One region of the Streptomyces sp. Je 1-369 genome, then DNA from elsewhere that is predicted to be linked to it. Evidence: predicted binding sites of a transcription regulator. Region 1 holds the regulator's gene; the other holds the start of a gene.
What was found. Region 1 encodes HspR, which represses chaperone genes until heat shock. Its sites were predicted from a motif close to TTGAGNNNNNNNNNCTCAA; they were not measured.
Positions count from the first base shown of each region.

Region 1 (9,609 bases):
GTCGACGAGGTCGATGGCCTTGTCGGGCAGGAAGCGCGAGGTGATGTACCGGTCGGAGAGCGTGGCGGCGGCGACGAGCGCGCTGTCGGCGATCTGGACCTTGTGGTGGGCCTCGTACCGCCCCTTGAGCCCGCGGAGGATCGCGATGGAGTCCTCGACGCTCGGCTCGGCGACGAGGACCTGCTGGAAGCGGCGCTCCAGGGCGGGGTCCTTCTCGATCCGCTCGCGGTACTCGTCGAGGGTGGTCGCGCCGACCATCCGCAGCTCGCCGCGGGCGAGCATGGGCTTGAGCATGTTGCCCGCGTCCATGGCGGAGTCCCCGCCGGCACCGGCACCCACGACGGTGTGCAGCTCGTCGATGAAGGTGACGATCTGCCCGTCGCTCTCCTTGATCTCGGAGAGGACGCTCTTGAGGCGCTCCTCGAACTCGCCGCGGTACTTCGCGCCGGCGACCATCGCGCCCAGGTCGAGGGAGACGAGCCGCTTGTTCTTCAGCGACTCGGGGACGTCCCCCTTCACGATGCGCTGGGCCAGCCCTTCGACGACGGCGGTCTTGCCGACGCCGGGTTCGCCGATGAGCACGGGATTGTTCTTCGTACGCCGCGACAGCACCTGCACGACGCGCCGGATCTCCTGGTCCCGCCCGATGACGGGGTCGAGCCTGCCCTCGCGGGCCGCGGCGGTGAAATCGGTGCCGAACTTCTCCAAGGCCTTGTACTGGCCCTCGGGGTCGGGTGTCGTCACCCGGCGCCCTCCCCTGGTCTTCTCGAATGCGTCCAGCAGCTTCCTGCTACCGGCTCCGTGCTCGGTGAGTACGTCACCCGCCTTGCCGCCCTTGGCCGCGATGCCGATGAGCAGGTGCTCGGTGGAGAGGTACTCGTCCCCGAGCTCCTTGGCGCGCTTCCCGGCGTCCGTGACGACGGCCAGCAGGTCGCGGTCGGGCTGCGGCGGCGCGACGGTGGACCCCGTCACGCTGGGCAGCGCGGCGAGCACCCGCTCGGTGTCCGCGCGGACGGCTGCCTGGTCGGCGTCGACCGCGGCGAGCAGGTCGACGATGTTCGCGCTCGCCTGTCCTCCTTCGCCCTCCAGCAGCGCGAGCAGCAGATGCGCGGGGGTCAGGTCGGGGTGACCGTCCTTGACCGCACGGCTGGTGGCCGCGTTGATCGCGTCCCGGCTCCTGTTGGTCAGCTCGGCGTCCACGTGCGTCTCTCCTCCTTACGGGGTCCGGCTTCGGGACCCGGAGCTGTCCGGGTCCTCACTTTCCTGACTTCCTGCCTTACCCAACGTACACAAAGTTGAGTCTATTCCACTCAAGGAAGGACGGGAAAGTCCGGGCGGCTAAGTTCCGTACCCATGGCACCCACGACCCCGCCCACCTCCGCCCCCGCCTCCTCCAGCCGTCGCATCGACCTCTCCGCCCCTCCCGAGCCCTACCTCACCTTCTGGCAGGAACGGCGCGTCTGCACGCTGACGACCCTGCGCCCGGACGGCACGCCGCACGTGGTGCCGGTCGGCGTGACGTACGACCCGGAGGCGAAGGTCGCCCGGGTCCTCGCCCGGAAGACGAGCCGCAAGGTCGCGCACGTCCTGGCGGCGGCGGGCACGGAGGGCCCCGGCGCGCGGGTGGCGGTCTGCCAGTTCGAGGGCAGGCGCTGGGCGACGCTGGAGGGGCTCGCGGAGATCCGTACGGATCCGGCGGGGATAGCGGAAGCGGAACGCCGCTACGAGGAGCGCTACGGGCGGCGCCCGTCCCCGAACCCGGACCGGGTCCTGATCGAGATCAGCCTGACGAAGGCGCTGGGCAAGGTCTGAGTACCCGGGTCCGGCCCCGCGACACACCACAGCGGCGCCACCGTGTTCAGGTCCACGGTGGCGCCGCTGCTGGGGGAAGTGCCTGCGCGATTTACAACGACGGGGGAATCGCGTCAGGCACTGCGGGGGGTGGCTGTGATGTTGTCCGGGACGCCCACGGCGTCCGGGCCCTGCTGTTCCTGCTGCCCGACCAGCTGGTGGTCGCGCCGGTCGAGATTGACGAAGACCATCCCGTACCGAATGGCACACCGCACGGGCTGCGGCGCGCCGCGGGGCCGCCGCAGGCACCGGTACGCCCGAATCTCCTCCTCGTCGTCACGCGTGACGACGATCGGTTCACCGAGCAAGGTCACCATCAACGAATCGCCGCGGTGGGGGATCGCGGTCACAAGGTCGATGAAGTGCCACCCGGATCGATAGGCGGTGGCCATTTCACGACGGAAAGTGCGGTCGTCGGGAGGGGTGCTCATGCCGCGCCTCCCTTAGGAACGGACGACCAGATGACATCGCCTTTACCGGCGGACGCCCATACGACGTCTCCCTTTGCGGAGGAGCCCCAGATGACATCCTGGGTCGTCACACCCGACTCCGACGCATGCGTTGCAGCGGCATCGGCGTCCGAGAGCGCGTCGAGACCACTGAAGGCACCGGCAGCCAACCCAACGGAGAAGGCACAGACAAGTACCGAGCGAAGCATTCCCTTGCGCATAGCGGGCTTCGTCCTCACTTCCATAGCGACTCTCCCCCGGCCTTCAATGACGATGGCTCATTCAGCCATGCGAACACCACAGGACCGATGCATCATGTTCCTGCACGTTCAGGACCCTGGGGGGTGGAGCTATGACAACAAACAGCCCAATTAGGGCACATCCACACGCCATGGCCGAACTATGCGATGAGGGAAAGCGGCTCTACGCCACGGCGCTGCGCACCGGACGCATCCGGCGGGCGGAAGCGGAAGCCGCCCCCTGCCTCATGGAGTTCGCTCTCGTCGACCCCGATCCGGACGACGCCGAGTGGCTCCGCCCCGTTCCGCCGACGTCCGCTCTCGCACAGCGGCTTCGGCCCATCGAGCGGGAGATCCAGGAGCGGAGGACCCTCGCGAACGAACTCTCCGTCACTTTCGAGCCATTCATGGCCATCAGCGCCCAGGACCGGCCGGCCGTTCATTCGATCACCGTCCTGGAGGGCGCGGGGCGCATCAACGCGGCCATACAAGTGGCGATAGCCGAGTGCCAGTCGGAGGTCATCACGGTGCAGCCCGGCGGGGGCCGCAGCGAGGAGATCGTCACCGAAGCCGTGAAGCAGAGCCAGCGCATCCTCGACCGTGGCATCAGCATGAGGACGCTCTACCAGCACACCGCGCGGCACAGCCAGGCCACCATCGCCTACGCCGAGCACATGCGGCAAGGGAAAGTCGAGGTGCGCACCCTGGAGGAGCTCATCGAGCGGTTGATGATCTTCGACAGAACCGTGGCCTTCATCCCGGCCCGCGAAGACCGCCAGGCAGCCCTCGAGCTCCGCCACCCGGGGCTCGTCCAGTACCTGGTCAACGTCTTCGAGCAACTCTGGCAGCGCGCGGCGCCCTTGCTCGACGAGGCACCGTACGCTCCCTCGACCGACGGCATCACGGGAGTCCAGCGCTCCATCGCCAAACTCCTCGTGGAGGGCCACGTCGACGAGGCGATCGCCCGGCGCCTCGGGATGAACGTCCGTACCTGCCGCGCCCACATCGCCAAGATCGCCGCCGCCCTCGGCAGCGGCAGCCGCGCCCAACTCGGATACCTCATCGCCCAGTCCGGAATCCTCGACCAGGACCGCGGCGCATAGACTCACCGGCCCTTCAACCAACTCGCAGGAAGGGCAGCGTGCCCGTGGAGCACATACCGCACGGAGTGGAGAACCTCTGCGAGCCGGGAGCGGCCGTGTACGCCCGCGCCCTGCGCGAAGGAGGCGTCCGCGGCAGCGACGCCGACGCCGCGCCCTGCCTCATCGACTTCGGCCTGCTCCACCCCGGCCCGGACGACATGCGGTGGCTGCACCCGACCGCACCCGCCGTGGCCCTGCCCCGGCTCCTGCGCACCATCGAGAACCGCGTCGCCCAGCACCGCCGCCACGGGGAGAACCTCGCCGCGGTGTTCGAGTCCTTCCTGGGACCCGACGGTGTCTCGTCCCCCGACGGGGAGACCTCCGCCATCAGCGTCCTCCAGGGCCTCCCCCGGATCGAGGGCGCCATCGAGCAGGCCATCGCCGGGGCCTGCGACGAGGTGCTCGTCATCCAGCCGGGCGGGGTCCGCCCGCCCGAGACACAGGCGCGGATCGGCGACCGCGAGCAGGAGATCCTGTCCCGCGGCGCCCGGCTGCGGACGCTGCGCGTGCACACGACCCGCGACTGCCTTCCCGAACTCGCCCACTACGAAAAGCTGGCAGGCGACATCGAGGCCCGCACCCTCGACGAGGTGACCGAGAGTCTCTTCGTCTTCGACCGGACCGTGGCGTTCATCCCGGCCAGCAAGGACGACGGCATCGCCCTCGAACTGCGCCACCCCGCGCTCGTCGAGTACTTCGCCACCACCTTCTGGCGCCTGTGGCGGCTGGCCACCCCCATGTGGCCGCAGGCCGCGCCCCCACCGGTCGACAGCGACATCACCGCCCGGCAGCACGCCATCGCGGGCCTCCTCGTCGAAGGCCTCACGGACGCCGAGATCGCCGACCGCCTCGGCATGAACATCCGCACCGCACGCGTCCACATCGCCAAACTCGCCGCCACCCTCGGCAGCAACAGCCGCGCCCAACTCGGCTACCTCATCGGCCAGTCCGGAATCCTCGACCAGGGGCGGTGACGCCCCGTCCAGAAGCAGTCACTTCACCTACGGGATCCGGCCCGGCCACTCTCAGCCTGCATAGAATCGCGACGCTTCAACCAGGCAGGAGGGGGCTCGCATGGCCACGAAGCACTTACCGCACACCGTCGAAGAACTCTGCGAGACAGGCCTGTCCGTCTACGCCCGCGCCCTGCGCGAAGGCCGGATACACCACAACGCCGCCGAACCCGCTCCCTGCCTCCTCGACCTGGGCCTCCTCCAGCCGGGCCGCGACGACCCGCAATGGCTGCACCCCACCGCATCCGCCCTCGCCCTGCCCCGTCTGCTCCGGTCCATGGAGGACCGCGACAAGCCGCCACGCCGCCGTGAGCTGCGGCTCAGCGCCGCCTTCGAGCCGTTCGCCTCCCTCGACCTGCGCATCGGATCCGCCGCGGGCACCCCGTCCATCACCGTCCTGGACGGTGTCGCCCGCATCAACTCGGCGATCGACCGCGCCATGAACGAGGCCACCGAGGAGTTCCTCGCCGTCCAGCCCGGCGGCACCCGGCCGCCCGAGACACTGGCCGAAGTCTTCCCCCGGGACCAGGCGATCCTGACCCGCGGATGCCGCATGCGGACCCTTTACCAGCACACAACGCGCCATTCTCTGCCCGTGCTCGCGTACTTCGAACAGCTCGACGGCGACACCGAGGCCCGCACCCTCGACGAGGTCACCGAGCGCCTTTTCGTCTTCGACCGGACCGTGGCGTTCATCCCCGCGAGCAAGGACCGCAGCATCGCCCTCGAACTCCGCCATCCGGCCCTCGTCGAGTACTTCGCCACCACCTTCTGGCGCCTGTGGCGGCTGGCCACCCCCATGTGGCCGCAGGCCGCGCCGCAGCCCGCGGAGAACGGCATCACCACCCGCCAGCACGCCATCGCGGGCCTCCTCGTCGAAGGCCTCACGGACGCCGAGATCGCCGACCGCCTCGGCATGAACATCCGCACCGCACGCGTCCACATCGCCAAACTCGCCGCCACCCTCGGCAGCAACAGCCGCGCCCAACTCGGCTACCTCATCGGCCGGTCGGGCATCCTCGAACGCCCCTGAGCGGCCCGTTCCCCTAGTCTCCGGCCCACTCCCGCAACAACGCCTCCCGCTCCCCCGCCCGAGGCGAGCCGCCCTCGTGCCGTCGTCCCCAGTCCGACATCGCGGCCAGGGTGGTGAGGAGCGAGCCCGCGCCCTCCGTGAGGCGGGACAGAACGGTGCGGGATAGGTCGTACTCCGTCCGGGAGTAGCCGACCGCTGCCGCCGTGTACGCCGTCAGTTCCGTCTCCGTGCCCGCCGCGTCCGTGACGCGGACCGTCATCGTCGGGGCCTCGTCGTTGCCGCCGAGGCCCACCGTGAGCACCATGTCGACGGCCACGCCCACGTGCCGCTTCAAGGTCTTGACCGGGACGTGGTCGATGGTCAGCGCGTGCACGTCCTCCCAGGGCCACATGCCGGTCTGCCTGTCGCCGAGGGCCAGCACGCCCTCCGTGGTCAGGCGCACCCCCGGGGCGAGCCCGGCCGGCTTCGCGCCCACGTACACATCGCCCTCGGCGATCCAGAACAGCCCCACCATGGCCATGACCGGCTCCACTCCCCGTAGCCCAAAACGTAACCCCGCAAACAGCGATACAGGGCCGGGAGGTTGTCACCTCCCGGCCCTGTATCAGGGTACGGAACCAGCGTGCGGAGCCAGTGTGCGGAACCTACTGCTCCGTTGATCTCTTCGGCCGCCACACCACGAGCGCACTCGCCTGCTGCACGTCCTGGTACGGGACCAGGTCGCGGCGGTACGACGCGTGCACCGCCGCCTCGCGCTGCTGCATGGCCGCCGCGGCGCCCTCCACGGCGGTGGAGAGCTCGGCGACGCGCGCCTGCAACGCGGTGACCTGGTTCTCCAGCTCGATGATGCGTTTGATGCCCGCGAGGTTGATGCCCTCCTCCTGCGACAACTGCTGCACGGTGCGCAGCAGTTCGATGTCGCGGGCGGAGTAGCGTCGGCCGCGGCCCGCGGTGCGGTCCGGGGAGACCAGGCCGAGGCGGTCGTACTGCCGCAGGGTCTGCGGATGGAGACCGCTCAGCTGGGCCGCCACCGAGATGACGTACACCGGCGTCTCGTCGGTCAGCTGGTACGGATTACGACGACGGCCGACCCTGTCCATGGGGTCACGCTCCCTTCGCGGCCTGGAACAGTTCTGCCCGCGGGTCGTCGCCCGCAGTCGCCTTGCGGTAGGACTCCAGGGCGTCCTTCGCCGACTCCGACAGGGAGGTCGGAACCGACACCTCCACCGTCACGAGCAGGTCGCCCCGGGTGCCGTCCTTGCGGACCGCGCCCTTGCCCCGGGCCCGCATGGTACGGCCGTTCGGCGTTCCCGCGGGCAGTTTCAGGGTGACGGGCGGGCCGCCCAGGGTGGGCACCTTCACCTCGCCGCCGAGCGTCGCCTCCGGGTAGGTCACCGGGACGGTGACCGTGAGGTTGTCGCCCTTGCGGCCGAAGACCGGGTGGGTGTCGACGTGCACGACCACGTACAGATCGCCGGCCGGGCCGCCCTGTTCACCGGGGCTTCCCTTGCCGCGCAACCTGATCCGCTGGCCGTCGCTGACGCCCGCCGGGATGCGCACCTGCATGGTGCGCGACGACTTGGCGCGCCCCGAGCCCTTGCACACGTCGCAGGGGTTCTGGGCGATGAGCCCGCGCCCCTTGCAGTCCATGCACGGGTCGGTGAGGGAGAACCCTCCGCCGCCGCCCCGCGAGACCTGACCGGTGCCGACGCAGGTCGGGCACACGCGCGGTGTGCCGTTCTTGTCGCCGGTGCCCGAGCACGCCTTGCAGGGCGCCTGGGAGGACATGCGGAGCGGCACCGTCGCGCCGTCCACCGCCTCCGTGAAGCTCAGCGTGACCTCGGACTCGATGTCCTGGCCGCGCCTCGGCTGCGTACGCGTGCCGCCGCCGGGGCCGCCGCCCCGGTTGAACAGGCTCCCGAAGACGTCACCGAGGCCGCCCCCGAAGCCGCCGCCGGCCGCTCCACCGCCACCCGGGGCGCCGCCTCCGAAGAGGTCGCCCAGGTCGAAGTTGAACGAACCGCCGCCGCCTCCGGGGCCCTGCCGGAATCCGCCGTTGCCGAAGAGAGCACGCGCTTCGTCGTACTCCTTGCGCTTCTTGGGGTCACCGAGGATGTCGTTCGCCTCGGAGATCTCCTTGAAGCGCTCCTCCGCCTTGGTGTTGCCGGTGTTGGCGTCCGGGTGGTTCTCGCGTGCGAGCTTCCGGTACGCCTTCTTGATCTCGGCTTCGGTGGCGTCCTTGGGGACGCCGAGGACCTTGTAGTAGTCCTTCTCGATGAAGTCCTTGGTGCTCATCCCCGACGTCCCTCCTCACTCATGTCGTGACCGTCAGCCCTCGTCCGGGCCACCGGTCTCCTTCTCGTCCGCCGCCGCCGCGTCGGGAGCGGAGTCGGCGCCTTCGGCGGCATCCTCGCCCTTGACGGTCTGCGCGCCGGGCTGGGGCTCGGCGACGGCCACCCGCGCGGGGCGGATGGTGCGCTCACCGATGCGATACCCGGGCTGCAGGATCGCGACGCAGGTCGTCTCGGTGACATCCGGCGCGTAGCTGTGCATCAGCGCTTCGTGGATCGTCGGGTCGAAGGGCTCGCCCTCCTTGCCGAACTGCTGAAGGCCCAGCTTGGCGACGACCGTCTCGAGCGACTCGGCGACCGACTTGAAGCCGCCCACCAGCTCGCCGTGCTCACGGGCGCGGCCGATGTCGTCGAGGGTGGGGAGGAGCTCGGAGAGGAGGTTCGCCGAGGCGATCTCCTTCACCGTCACCTTGTCCCGCTCCACACGACGGCGGTAGTTCTGGTACTCGGCCTGCAGCCGCTGGAGGTCCGCGGTGCGCTCGTTGAGCGCGGTGCGCACCTGGTCCAGCTGTGCGGTCAGGCCCACGTCCTGTGCGGACGTCTTGCTCGCTGCTGCGTCCCCGGCCGGGGCCGCCGTGCCCTCCTCGGTGGAGGGCTCGGCGGCCTTCGGCGCCGCGTCATCAGGGGTGGCGCCGGAGGGGACGTCAGGCTTCTCGGCGTTCTCGCCGAAGCCCGGGGTCTCCTCGGTCATCAGGCGGCGCCGCCCTTCGCGTCTCCGGGCTTCTCGTCGTCGACGATCTCGGCGTCGACGACGCCGTCGTCCTCCTTGGCCTGCTCGGCACCCGGGGCGGCGCCCTCGGGACCGCCGGCGGCCTGCGCGCCCTGGGCGTCGGCGTACATGGCCTGGCCCAGCTTCTGCGAGACGGCGGCGACCTTCTCGGTGGCGGTGCGGATCTCGGCCGTGTCCTCGCCCTTGAGCTTCTCCTTCAGCTCGGTGACGGCTTCCTCGACCTCGGTCTTCACGTCACCGGGGACCTTTTCCTCGTTGTCCTTGAGGAACTTCTCGGTCTGGTAGACGAGCTGCTCGCCCTGGTTGCGGGACTCGGCGGCCTCGCGGCGCGCGTGGTCCTCGTCCGCGTACTTCTCGGCCTCTTCGCGCATCCGGTTGACCTCGTCCTTCGGCAGCGAGGAGCCACCGGTGACGGTCATCTTCTGCTCCTTGCCCGTGCCCAGGTCCTTCGCGGTCACGTGCATGATGCCGTTGGCGTCGATGTCGAAGGAGACCTCGATCTGCGGGACACCGCGCGGGGCCGGCGGCAGGCCCGTCAGCTCGAACATGCCGAGCTTCTTGTTGTACGCCGCGATCTCGCGCTCGCCCTGGTAGACCTGGATCTGGACCGACGGCTGGTTGTCCTCGGCCGTCGTGAAGATCTCGGAGCGCTTGGTCGGGATCGTGGTGTTGCGCTCGATGAGCTTGGTCATGATCCCTCCCTTGGTCTCGATGCCGAGGGACAGCGGGGTCACGTCGAGGAGCAGGACGTCCTTGACCTCACCCTTGAGGACACCGGCCTGGAGCGAGGCGCCGATGGCG
Region 1 covers NZ_CP101750.1:4,632,250-4,641,858, reverse strand. The annotation lists gene clpB (ATP-dependent chaperone ClpB) at 1-1,200, opposite strand, end outside; gene NOO62_RS21190 (pyridoxamine 5'-phosphate oxidase family protein) at 1,354-1,812, shown strand; gene NOO62_RS21185 (hypothetical protein) at 1,926-2,282, opposite strand; gene NOO62_RS21180 (helix-turn-helix transcriptional regulator) at 2,653-3,642, shown strand; gene NOO62_RS21175 (helix-turn-helix transcriptional regulator) at 3,681-4,655, shown strand; gene NOO62_RS21170 (helix-turn-helix transcriptional regulator) at 4,756-5,727, shown strand; gene NOO62_RS21165 (hypothetical protein) at 5,741-6,247, opposite strand; gene NOO62_RS21160 (heat shock protein transcriptional repressor HspR) at 6,372-6,827, opposite strand; gene dnaJ (molecular chaperone DnaJ) at 6,832-8,022, opposite strand; gene grpE (nucleotide exchange factor GrpE) at 8,056-8,769, opposite strand; gene dnaK (molecular chaperone DnaK) at 8,769-9,609, opposite strand, start outside.

Region 2 (9,609 bases), 1.3 Mb from region 1:
ATGATCACCGTGGTGATTCCGGCGCGGTGCGCGGCGAGCAGCTTCTGCTTCACCCCGCCGATCGGCAGGACGCGGCCCGTCAGCGAGATCTCACCGGTCATCGCCACGTCCGTGCGGACCAGACGGCCGCTGAGCAGCGACGCGAGGGCGGTCGTCAGGGTGACGCCCGCGCTCGGGCCGTCCTTCGGCACGGCGCCCGCCGGGAAGTGGATGTGCACGCCCCGTTCCTTCAGGTCGCCGACGGGCAGCTCCAGTTCGGCGCCGCGCGAGCGCAGGAAGCTCAGCGCGATCTGCGCCGACTCCTTCATGACGTCGCCGAGCTGGCCGGTGAGCGTGAGCCCCGACGCCCCCGTCTCCGGGTCCGCGAGCGACGCCTCCACGAACAGCACGTCGCCGCCCGCTCCGGTGACCGCGAGCCCCGTCGCCACGCCCGGCACCGAAGTGCGCCGCTCCGCCGGGTCCTGTGCGGACTCGGGCACGTGGCGCGGGCGCCCGATCAGGCCCCGCAGGTCGTCGTCCGTGACGGTGAAGGGCAGCTCACGGTCGCCCATCTCGTGCTGGGCCGCGACCTTGCGGAGCAGCCGTGCGACGGACCGCTCCAGGTTGCGCACGCCGGCCTCACGCGTGTACTCACCGGCGAGCTTGCGCAGGGCGCTCTCGTCGAGCGTCACCTCGTCGGTGCCGAGCCCGGCCCGCTCCAGCTGACGCGGGAGCAGGTGGTCGCGGGCGATGACGACCTTCTCGTCCTCGGTGTACCCGTCGAGGCGGACGAGCTCCATGCGGTCGAGGAGGGCCTCGGGGATGGCTTCGAGGACGTTGGCGGTGGCGAGGAAGACGACGTCGCTGAGGTCGAGTTCCACTTCCAGGTAGTGGTCGCGGAAGGTGTGGTTCTGGGCCGGGTCGAGGACTTCGAGGAGGGCGGCGGCCGGGTCGCCACGGAAGTCGGACCCCACCTTGTCGATCTCGTCCAGGAGCACCACCGGGTTCATGGACCCGGCCTCCTTGATGGCCCGCACGATGCGTCCGGGCAGCGCCCCCACGTACGTACGCCGGTGGCCGCGGATCTCCGCCTCGTCGCGTACGCCGCCGAGTGCGACACGCACGAACTTGCGGCCCATGGCGTGCGCGACGGACTCGCCGAGCGACGTCTTGCCGACGCCGGGCGGGCCGACGAGGGCGAGCACCGCGCCGCCGCGGCGGCCGCCGACGACGCCGAGGCCGCGGTCCGCACGGCGTTTGCGCACCGCGAGGTACTCGGTGATGCGCTCCTTCACGTCCTGGAGACCGGAGTGCTCGGCGTCGAGGATCTCCTGGGCGCCCTTGATGTCGTACTGGTCATCGGTGCGCTCGTGCCACGGCAGTTCGAGGACGGTGTCGAGCCAGGTACGGATCCAGGAGCCCTCGGGCGACTGGTCGCTCGCGCGCTCCAGCTTGTCGACCTCCTTGAGGGCGGCCTCGCGGACCTTCTCGGGGAGGTCGGCGGCCTCGACGCGGGCGCGGTAGTCGTCGGACTCCTCAGCCGTGTCCTTGCTGTCACCGTTGATCTCGCGCAGCTCCTTGCGGACGGCGTCGAGCTGGCGCCGCAGCAGGAACTCGCGCTGCTGCTTGTCCACGCCTTCCTGTACGTCCTTGGCGATGGACTCGGCGACGTCCTGCTCGGCGAGGTGCTCACGCAGCTGCTCGGTGGCGAGCTTGAGGCGGGCGACCGCGTCCTCGGTCTCCAGGAGCTGGATCTTCTGCTGGGTGGTCAGGAACGGGGAGTATCCGGAGTTGTCGGCGAGCGCGGCGACGTCGTCGATCTGGGTCACGCGGTCCACGACCTGCCAGGCGCCGCGCTTCTTCAGCCAGCTGGTGGCCAGCGCCTTGTACTCCTTGACGAGCTCGGTGACGGCGCCCGGCAGCTGCTCCGGCACGGAGTCGTCGACCTTCGTGCCCTCGACCCACAGGGCCGCGCCGGGGCCGGTCGTGCCCGCGCCGATGCGCACGCGGCTGCGGCCGCGGATGAGGGCGCCGGGGTCGCCGTCGGAGAGCCTGCCGACCTGCTCGACGGTGCCGAGGACGCCGGTCGCGGCGTACGTCCCGTCGATGCGCGGAACAAGCAGCACCTTCGGCTTGCTGTCGCCACTGGACCGGGCGGCGGCCTGTGCGGCCTCCACCGCGGCCCGTACATCGGCGTCGGACAGGTCGAAAGGAACCACCATGCCGGGCAGGACCACCTCGTCGTCGAGCGGCAGCACAGGCAGAGTGAGCGAAGTGTACGAGGCGGACTCAGTAGCCATGATCTCCCTTTCGGCATTCAAGTTGAGCTGTATCGACTCAATGCTTGTGAGTGCCGAGATGTTCCCCGGGGCGTGTTCGCTGTGAGCGATCACCGGGAAGCGCCGCGCGGTGCGCGGCAGGGATGCCGTCGGTCGGCCGGTCAGGCTTCCGGGTCGGCCGGTCGGGCTTCCGGGCCCCGGCGCCTGAGCAGCGGCCAGGTCAGAACGCCGATCGCCAGTGCGAGCAGGTGGCCCCAGTTCGTCATCGGGTCGGTGAACGCGATGAGGTCGTCGACCAGCATCCCGCCGAAGCAGACGAGCACGGTCCACCGCAGCCACGGCGTGAGCAGGCCCGCGAGCGCGCCGACGCTCGCTGCGACACCGAAGCTGATGCCGTAGTCGAGCCGGTGCAGCGAGCTGTCGGGCAGATGGCCCGCGAGGACCGAGAAGCCGACGGGGACCTCCGTCGCGAGCGTGGCGACGACGTGCCCGAGGAGGAACACACCGGCGGCGCGCAGCCCTCCGATGCGCCGCTCCAGTGCGGTGAGCACCAGCAGGAAGACGATCGCGTACGGCGACGTGATGCCGCCCGCGATCCACAGGGCGCTGGCGACCAGGACGAGGAGGGGGCTCTGCGCGAGGTGCGCCACGTCGGTGCTGGACCCGTGGAGCAGCGAGTCGACGACGTCCGGGTCCGCGTACTGGGTCAGGAGCGAGGTGGCGGCGAGGACCGCGGCGTAACCGAAGGTGAAGGGCGTGCCGGTGGGCGTGGGCAGGATCCGCCAGAGGCGGAGGCGCCGTGCGGACGTACCGGCGGCACGGTCCGCGACATCCGGCTCGCGGCTCTCCCCCGTTCGGGGTGGCCGGGGCGGCGACTGCCGCGGTATTCCGTTCAGGGTGCCCGGCGCCTCGACGTCGGACACAGCCGGCGTCCCGGCGTCGGACACGGCCCCGGCGGGCCGCACGCTCTGGTTCACGGGGGTGGCGCTCCTTCCGTCCCACCCCACCCTTTGCCCTTCTTTCCGGCGCTGTCTATGACGGGCGCCACGTGAGGTGCGTCTCACACGTCAACCCGGCGGGCGACTCCTGCGTCAGCCGTCGGCCGACGAGCGCCCGGAAAATCACCCGCCCGGGAACACCTCCCGGAAATAGGCTGTGCGCCATGCACACCCAGACCGCCGCCCCCGTCGTGCTCGACCGGCGCGAGGGGCCGTACGGCGAGGTCGTCCTGCGGCGCCACGGCGAGCTGCTGCAGATCATCGCCAACGGCTGTTTCCTGATGGACACCTCCGACGGCCGCTCCGAGCGCCTGCTCGTCGACGCGGCCCGCGACGCCCTGGACGACCGCCCCGACCCCGCCCTGCTCATCGGCGGCCTCGGCGTCGGCTTCTCCCTCGCGCACGCCGCCGCGGACCCCCGCTGGGGACGCATCGCCGTCGTCGAGCGCGAGCAGGCGATCATCGACTGGCACCACGGGGGACCCCTCGCCGAGCTCTCCGGACCGGCGCTCCGCGACACACGTGCGCAGATTCTTCACACCGACCTCGTCTCCTACGTATCCGGAGCCACGGAGTCCTATGACGCGCTCTGTCTCGACATCGACAACGGCCCCGACTGGACGGTGACGGAGGGCAACAACTCCCTTTACTCGCCTGCCGGTCTGGCCGCCTGCAAAGCCCGCCTGAACCCCGGTGGAGTGCTCGCCGTGTGGTCCGCCCAGCCCTCGTCCGCTTTCGACGACGCTCTACGGAATGCCGGATTCCAGGGGGTACGAACCGAAGAGATCCCCGTTGCCCGAGGCGTCCCGGACGTGGTCCACCTCGGCGTCCGGGCTGCGTAGCCGAGGTGCCTTCACGACCCGTACTCTGCTGACCGAACACAAGCGATCAGTGTCAGGGGCGGGCGATGGAGCAGACACACACCTCCCACAACGGCGCCACGGCGATGCCTGGCGCCCAGCGCCGGGTGCTGGTGGTCGAGGACGACCCGACGATCGTCGACGCCATCGCGGCCCGGCTGCGCGCCGAGGGTTTCGTCGTGCAAACGGCCGGAGACGGCCCTTCGGCGGTGGACACCGCCCAGGCATGGCAGCCCGACCTGCTGATTCTCGACATCATGCTGCCGGGCTTCGACGGCCTGGAGGTGTGCCGCCGGGTGCAGGCCCAGCGGCCCGTCCCGGTCCTCATGCTCACCGCGCGTGACGACGAGACGGACATGCTGGTCGGGCTCGGCGTCGGCGCGGACGACTACATGACCAAGCCGTTCTCGATGCGCGAGCTCGCGGCCCGCGTGCACGTCCTGCTGCGCAGGGTCGAGCGTGCCGCCCTCGCCGCGACGACGCCGCGCAGCGGCATCCTGCGCCTCGGCGAGCTGGAGATCGACCACGCCCAGCGGCGGGTGCGGGTGCGCAGCGAGGACGTCCACCTGACGCCCACCGAGTTCGACCTGCTGGTCTGCCTGGCCAACACCCCGCGCGCCGTCCTGTCGCGCGAGCAGCTGCTGGCCGAGGTGTGGGACTGGGCCGACGCGTCCGGCACCCGCACCGTCGACAGCCACATCAAGGCGCTGCGCCGGAAGATCGGGGCCGAGCGGATCCGCACGGTGCACGGCGTCGGATACGCGCTGGAGACCCCCACCCCGTGAGGCGGAGGACCCCGTGAGGCGGAGGCACGTGACGTGATGCACGGGCCCTTCGGAGGACTGCGGCCGTTCTCCATCAAGACCAAGCTGGGCGCCCTGGTCGTCGTCTCGGTGTTCATCACCACGGGCCTGCTCCTCGTGGCCATGAAGACCCAGACCGAGCTGCGCTTCATCACCGTCTTCTCGGTGATCGCCACGCTCCTCATCACGCAGTTCGTGGCGCACAGCCTCACCGCCCCGCTCGACGAGATGAACGCGGTGGCCCGCGCCGTCTCGCACGGCGACTACACGCGCCGGGCGCGCGGCGCCGACCGGCGCGACGAGCTGGGCGACGTGGCCGCCACGATCAACGCCATGGCGGACGACCTGGAGGCGCAGGACACCCAGCGCAAGGAGCTCGTCGCCAACGTCTCGCACGAGCTGCGCACGCCCATCGCGGCGCTCCGTGCCGTCCTGGAGAACGTCGTCGACGGCGTGTCCGCCGCGGACCCGGAGACGATGCGCACGGCCCTGAAGCAGACCGAGCGCCTGGGGCGGCTCGTCGAGACGCTCCTGGACCTCTCCCGCCTGGACAACGGCGTCGTACCCCTGAGGTCCCGCCGTTTCGAGGTGTGGCCCTACCTGTCGGGTGTCCTGAAGGAGGCCAACATGGTGGCCTCCGCGCGCGCGGGCATCGCGTCGGGCTCCGGCAGCCACACGCGTACGGACGTCCATCTGCACCTCGACGTGTCACCCCCGGAACTGACGGCCCACGCGGACGCGGAGCGGCTCCACCAGGTCGTGGCGAACCTCATCGACAACGCGGTCAAGCACAGCCCGCCGCACGGGCGGGTGACGGTGCGGGCCCGGCGCGGCCCCTACCCCGAGTCCCTGGACCTGGAGGTGCTCGACGAGGGCCCCGGCATCCCGGAGTCGGAGTGGCACCGCGTCTTCGAGCGCTTCAACCGCGGCAGCCACGCGGGCGCCCCCGCGAAGGGCTCGGGCAACGACGGCGGTACGGGCCTCGGCCTGGCCATCGCGCGCTGGGCGGTCGATCTCCACGGAGGTCACATCGGGGTGGCCGAATCCCCTCGCGGCTGCCGGATCCAGGTCACTCTTCCGGGCCTGCCCGAGGCGTGAAGTTGACGTAGGGTTCGACTGGAAGCGATTCACGGGGGCCTCTTCGGGGCACCCGGAGGACGCCGCCGCGCGTAGACGTCGTACCGACGTACCCGCGCGGCCATCTGGCGTTGCAGAACCTCGCTTGTTTCCCGCCATTCACAGCGCCGAAACCACGGATCCGGTGTGACTTACGCGACGGATGCCGGGCCCGGTCTGCACCTCACGCTCCGGGAGGCGTAGCCTTTATTTCCGCTGTCCATCACCTTGTGAAGCGGAAGAGGGCGGTTACCGCCGTGTCGTCACAGTCCCCCAGTAGCTCGAGCATCTCGACCGACCAAGACGGTCAGGGCAAGGACCCTGCTGCTGCCTTCGGTCCCAACGAGTGGCTCGTCGACGAGATCTACCAGCAGTACCTCCAGGACCCGAACTCGGTCGACCGAGCCTGGTGGGACTTCTTCGCCGACTACAAGCCAGGAGTGGCCGCCTCTGCTGCCGCCGCCCCGGCGAAGCCGGCGGGTGACACGGCCGCGGGGGCCGCGTCCACCACTGCTCCCGCCCCTGCCGCGCCCGCCGCCCCGGCGAAGCCCGCGGCCCAGGCCGCCCCCGCCGCTCCCCAGGCGCAGGCACCGGCCGCTCCCGCGAAGCCCGCGGCCGCCGCTCCGGCGCCCGCCGCGAAGCCGGCCGCCGCCAAGCCCGCCGCCGCGAAGCCCGCGGCCGCCAAGGCGGAGCCCGCGGCCCCTGCCGAGGCAGCTCCGGCCGGTCCCGAGTACGTGACGCTGCGCGGCCCGAGCGCCGCGGTCGCGAAGAACATGAACGCCTCGATCGAGGTCCCGACGGCGACGTCGGTCCGCGCGGTCCCGGTGAAGCTGCTCTTCGACAACCGCATCGTCATCAACAACCACCTCAAGCGCGCCCGCGGCGGGAAGATCTCCTTCACGCACCTCATCGGGTACGCGATGGTGCAGGCCATCAAGGCCATGCCGTCCATGAACCACTCCTTCGTGGAGAAGGACGGCAAGCCCACCCTGGTCAAGCCGGAGCACATCAACTTCGGCCTCGCCATCGACCTGGTGAAGCCCAACGGCGACCGCCAGCTGGTCGTCGCGGGCATCAAGAAGGCCGAGACCCTGAACTTCTTCGAGTTCTGGCAGGCCTACGAGGACATCGTCCGGCGCGCCCGCGACGGCAAGCTGGGCATGGACGACTTCACCGGTGTGACGGTCTCCCTGACCAACCCCGGCGGCCTCGGCACCGTCCACTCGGTCCCGCGCCTGATGCCCGGCCAGTCGGTCATCATGGGCGTCGGCTCCATGGACTACCCGGCGGAGTTCCAGGGCACGAGCCAGGACACTCTCAACAAGCTCGGCATCTCGAAGGTCATGACGCTCACGTCGACCTACGACCACCGGGTGATCCAGGGCGCCGCCTCCGGCGAGTTCCTGCGGATCGTCGCGAACCTGCTCCTCGGCGAGCAGGGCTTCTACGACGAGATCTTCAAGGCGCTCCGGATCCCCTACGAGCCGGTCCGCTGGCTCAAGGACATCGACGCCTCGCACGACGACGACGTCACGAAGGCCGCCCGCGTCTTCGAGCTGATCCACTCCTACCGCGTCCGCGGCCACGTCATGGCCGACACGGACCCGCTGGAGTACAAGCAGCGCAAGCACCCCGACCTGGACATCACCGAGCACGGCCTCACCCTGTGGGACCTGGAGCGGGAGTTCGCGGTCGGCGGCTTCGCCGGCAAGTCGATGATGAAGCTGCGCGACGTCCTCGGCGTGCTGCGCGACTCGTACTGCCGCACCACCGGCGTCGAGTTCATGCACATCCAGGACCCGAAGCAGCGCAAGTGGCTGCAGGACCGCATCGAGCGGACCCACGCCACCAAGCCCGAGCGCGAGGAGCAGCTGCGCATCCTGCGCCGGCTGAACTCCGCGGAGGCCTTCGAGACGTTCCTCCAGACGAAGTACGTCGGCCAGAAGCGCTTCTCCCTGGAGGGCGGCGAGTCCGTCATCCCGCTGCTCGACGCCGTGCTCGACAGCGCCGCCGAGTCGCGCCTGGACGAGGTCGTCATCGGCATGGCCCACCGCGGCCGCCTGAACGTCCTCGCCAACATCGTCGGCAAGTCGTACGCCCAGATCTTCCGCGAGTTCGAGGGCAACATGGACCCCAAGTCCATGCACGGCTCCGGCGACGTGAAGTACCACCTGGGCGCCGAGGGCACCTTCACCGGCCTGGACGGCGAGCAGATCAAGGTCTCGCTGGCCGCCAACCCGTCCCACCTGGAGACGGTCGACCCGGTCATCGAGGGCATCGTCCGCGCCAAGCAGGACATCATCAACAAGGGCGGCACGGACTTCACGGTCCTGCCCGTCGCCCTGCACGGTGACGCGGCCTTCGCGGGCCAGGGTGTCGTGGCCGAGACCCTGAACATGTCGCAGCTGCGCGGCTACCGCACGGGCGGCACGGTCCACATCGTCATCAACAACCAGGTCGGCTTCACCGCCGCCCCGGAGTCGTCGCGCTCCTCCATGTACGCCACCGACGTGGCCCGCATGATCGAGGCGCCGATCTTCCACGTGAACGGCGACGACCCCGAGGCCGTCGTCCGCGTGGCCCGTCTCGCCTTCGAGTTCCGCCAGGCGTTCAACAAGGATGTGGTCATCGACCTCATCTGCTACCGCCGCCGCGGACACAACGAGTCGGACAACCCGGCGTTCACGCAGCCGCTGATGTACGACCTGATCGACAAGAAGCGCTCGGTGCGCAAGCTCTACACCGAGTCCCTCATCGGTCGCGGCGACATCACCCTGGAAGAGGCCGAGCAGGCGCTGCAGGACTTCCAGGGCCAGCTGGAGAAGGTCTTCACCGAGGTCCGCGAGGCCGTCTCGCAGCCCGCGCAGGCCGACGTGCCCGCGCCGCAGGCCGAGTTCCCCGTGCACGTCGAGACCGCGATCTCCCAGGAGGTCGTCAAGCGGATCGCCGAGTCCCAGGTCAACATCCCCGACCGGGTCACCGTCCACCCGCGCCTGCTGCCGCAGCTGCAGCGCCGCGCGACGATGGTCGAAGAGGGCACGATCGACTGGGGCATGGGCGAGACCCTCGCCATCGGCTCGCTGCTCCTGGAGGGCACCCCGGTCCGCCTGTCGGGCCAGGACTCCCGCCGCGGCACGTTCGGCCAGCGCCACGCGGTCCTCATCGACCGCGCGACGGGCGAGGACTACACGCCGCTGATGTACCTCTCCGAGGAGCAGGCGCGCTACAACGTCTACGACTCGCTGCTCTCCGAGTACGCGGTGATGGGCTTCGAGTACGGCTACTCGCTGGCCCGCCCCGAGTCGCTCGTCATGTGGGAAGCGCAGTTCGGTGACTTCGTCAACGGCGCGCAGACGGTGGTGGACGAGTACATCTCCGCCGCCGAGCAGAAGTGGAACCAGCACTCCGGTGTCACTCTGCTCCTGCCGCACGGTTACGAGGGCCAGGGCCCGGACCACTCGTCCGCCCGCATCGAGCGCTTCCTCCAGCTGTGCGCGCAGAACAACATGACGGTCGCGATGCCGACCCTCCCGTCGAACTACTTCCACCTCCTGCGGTGGCAGGTGCACAACCC
Region 2 covers NZ_CP101750.1:5,920,684-5,930,292, reverse strand. The annotation lists gene lon (endopeptidase La) at 1-2,279, opposite strand, end outside; gene NOO62_RS27030 (rhomboid-like protein) at 2,420-3,235, opposite strand; gene NOO62_RS27025 (spermidine synthase) at 3,421-4,098, shown strand; gene NOO62_RS27020 (response regulator transcription factor) at 4,164-4,901, shown strand; gene NOO62_RS27015 (sensor histidine kinase) at 4,938-6,017, shown strand; gene NOO62_RS27010 (multifunctional oxoglutarate decarboxylase/oxoglutarate dehydrogenase thiamine pyrophosphate-binding subunit/dihydrolipoyllysine-residue succinyltransferase subunit) at 6,293-9,609, shown strand, end outside.
Region 2: a site for HspR is predicted at 2,302-2,320, ahead of lon (endopeptidase La). Genes of this name have one in related genera too.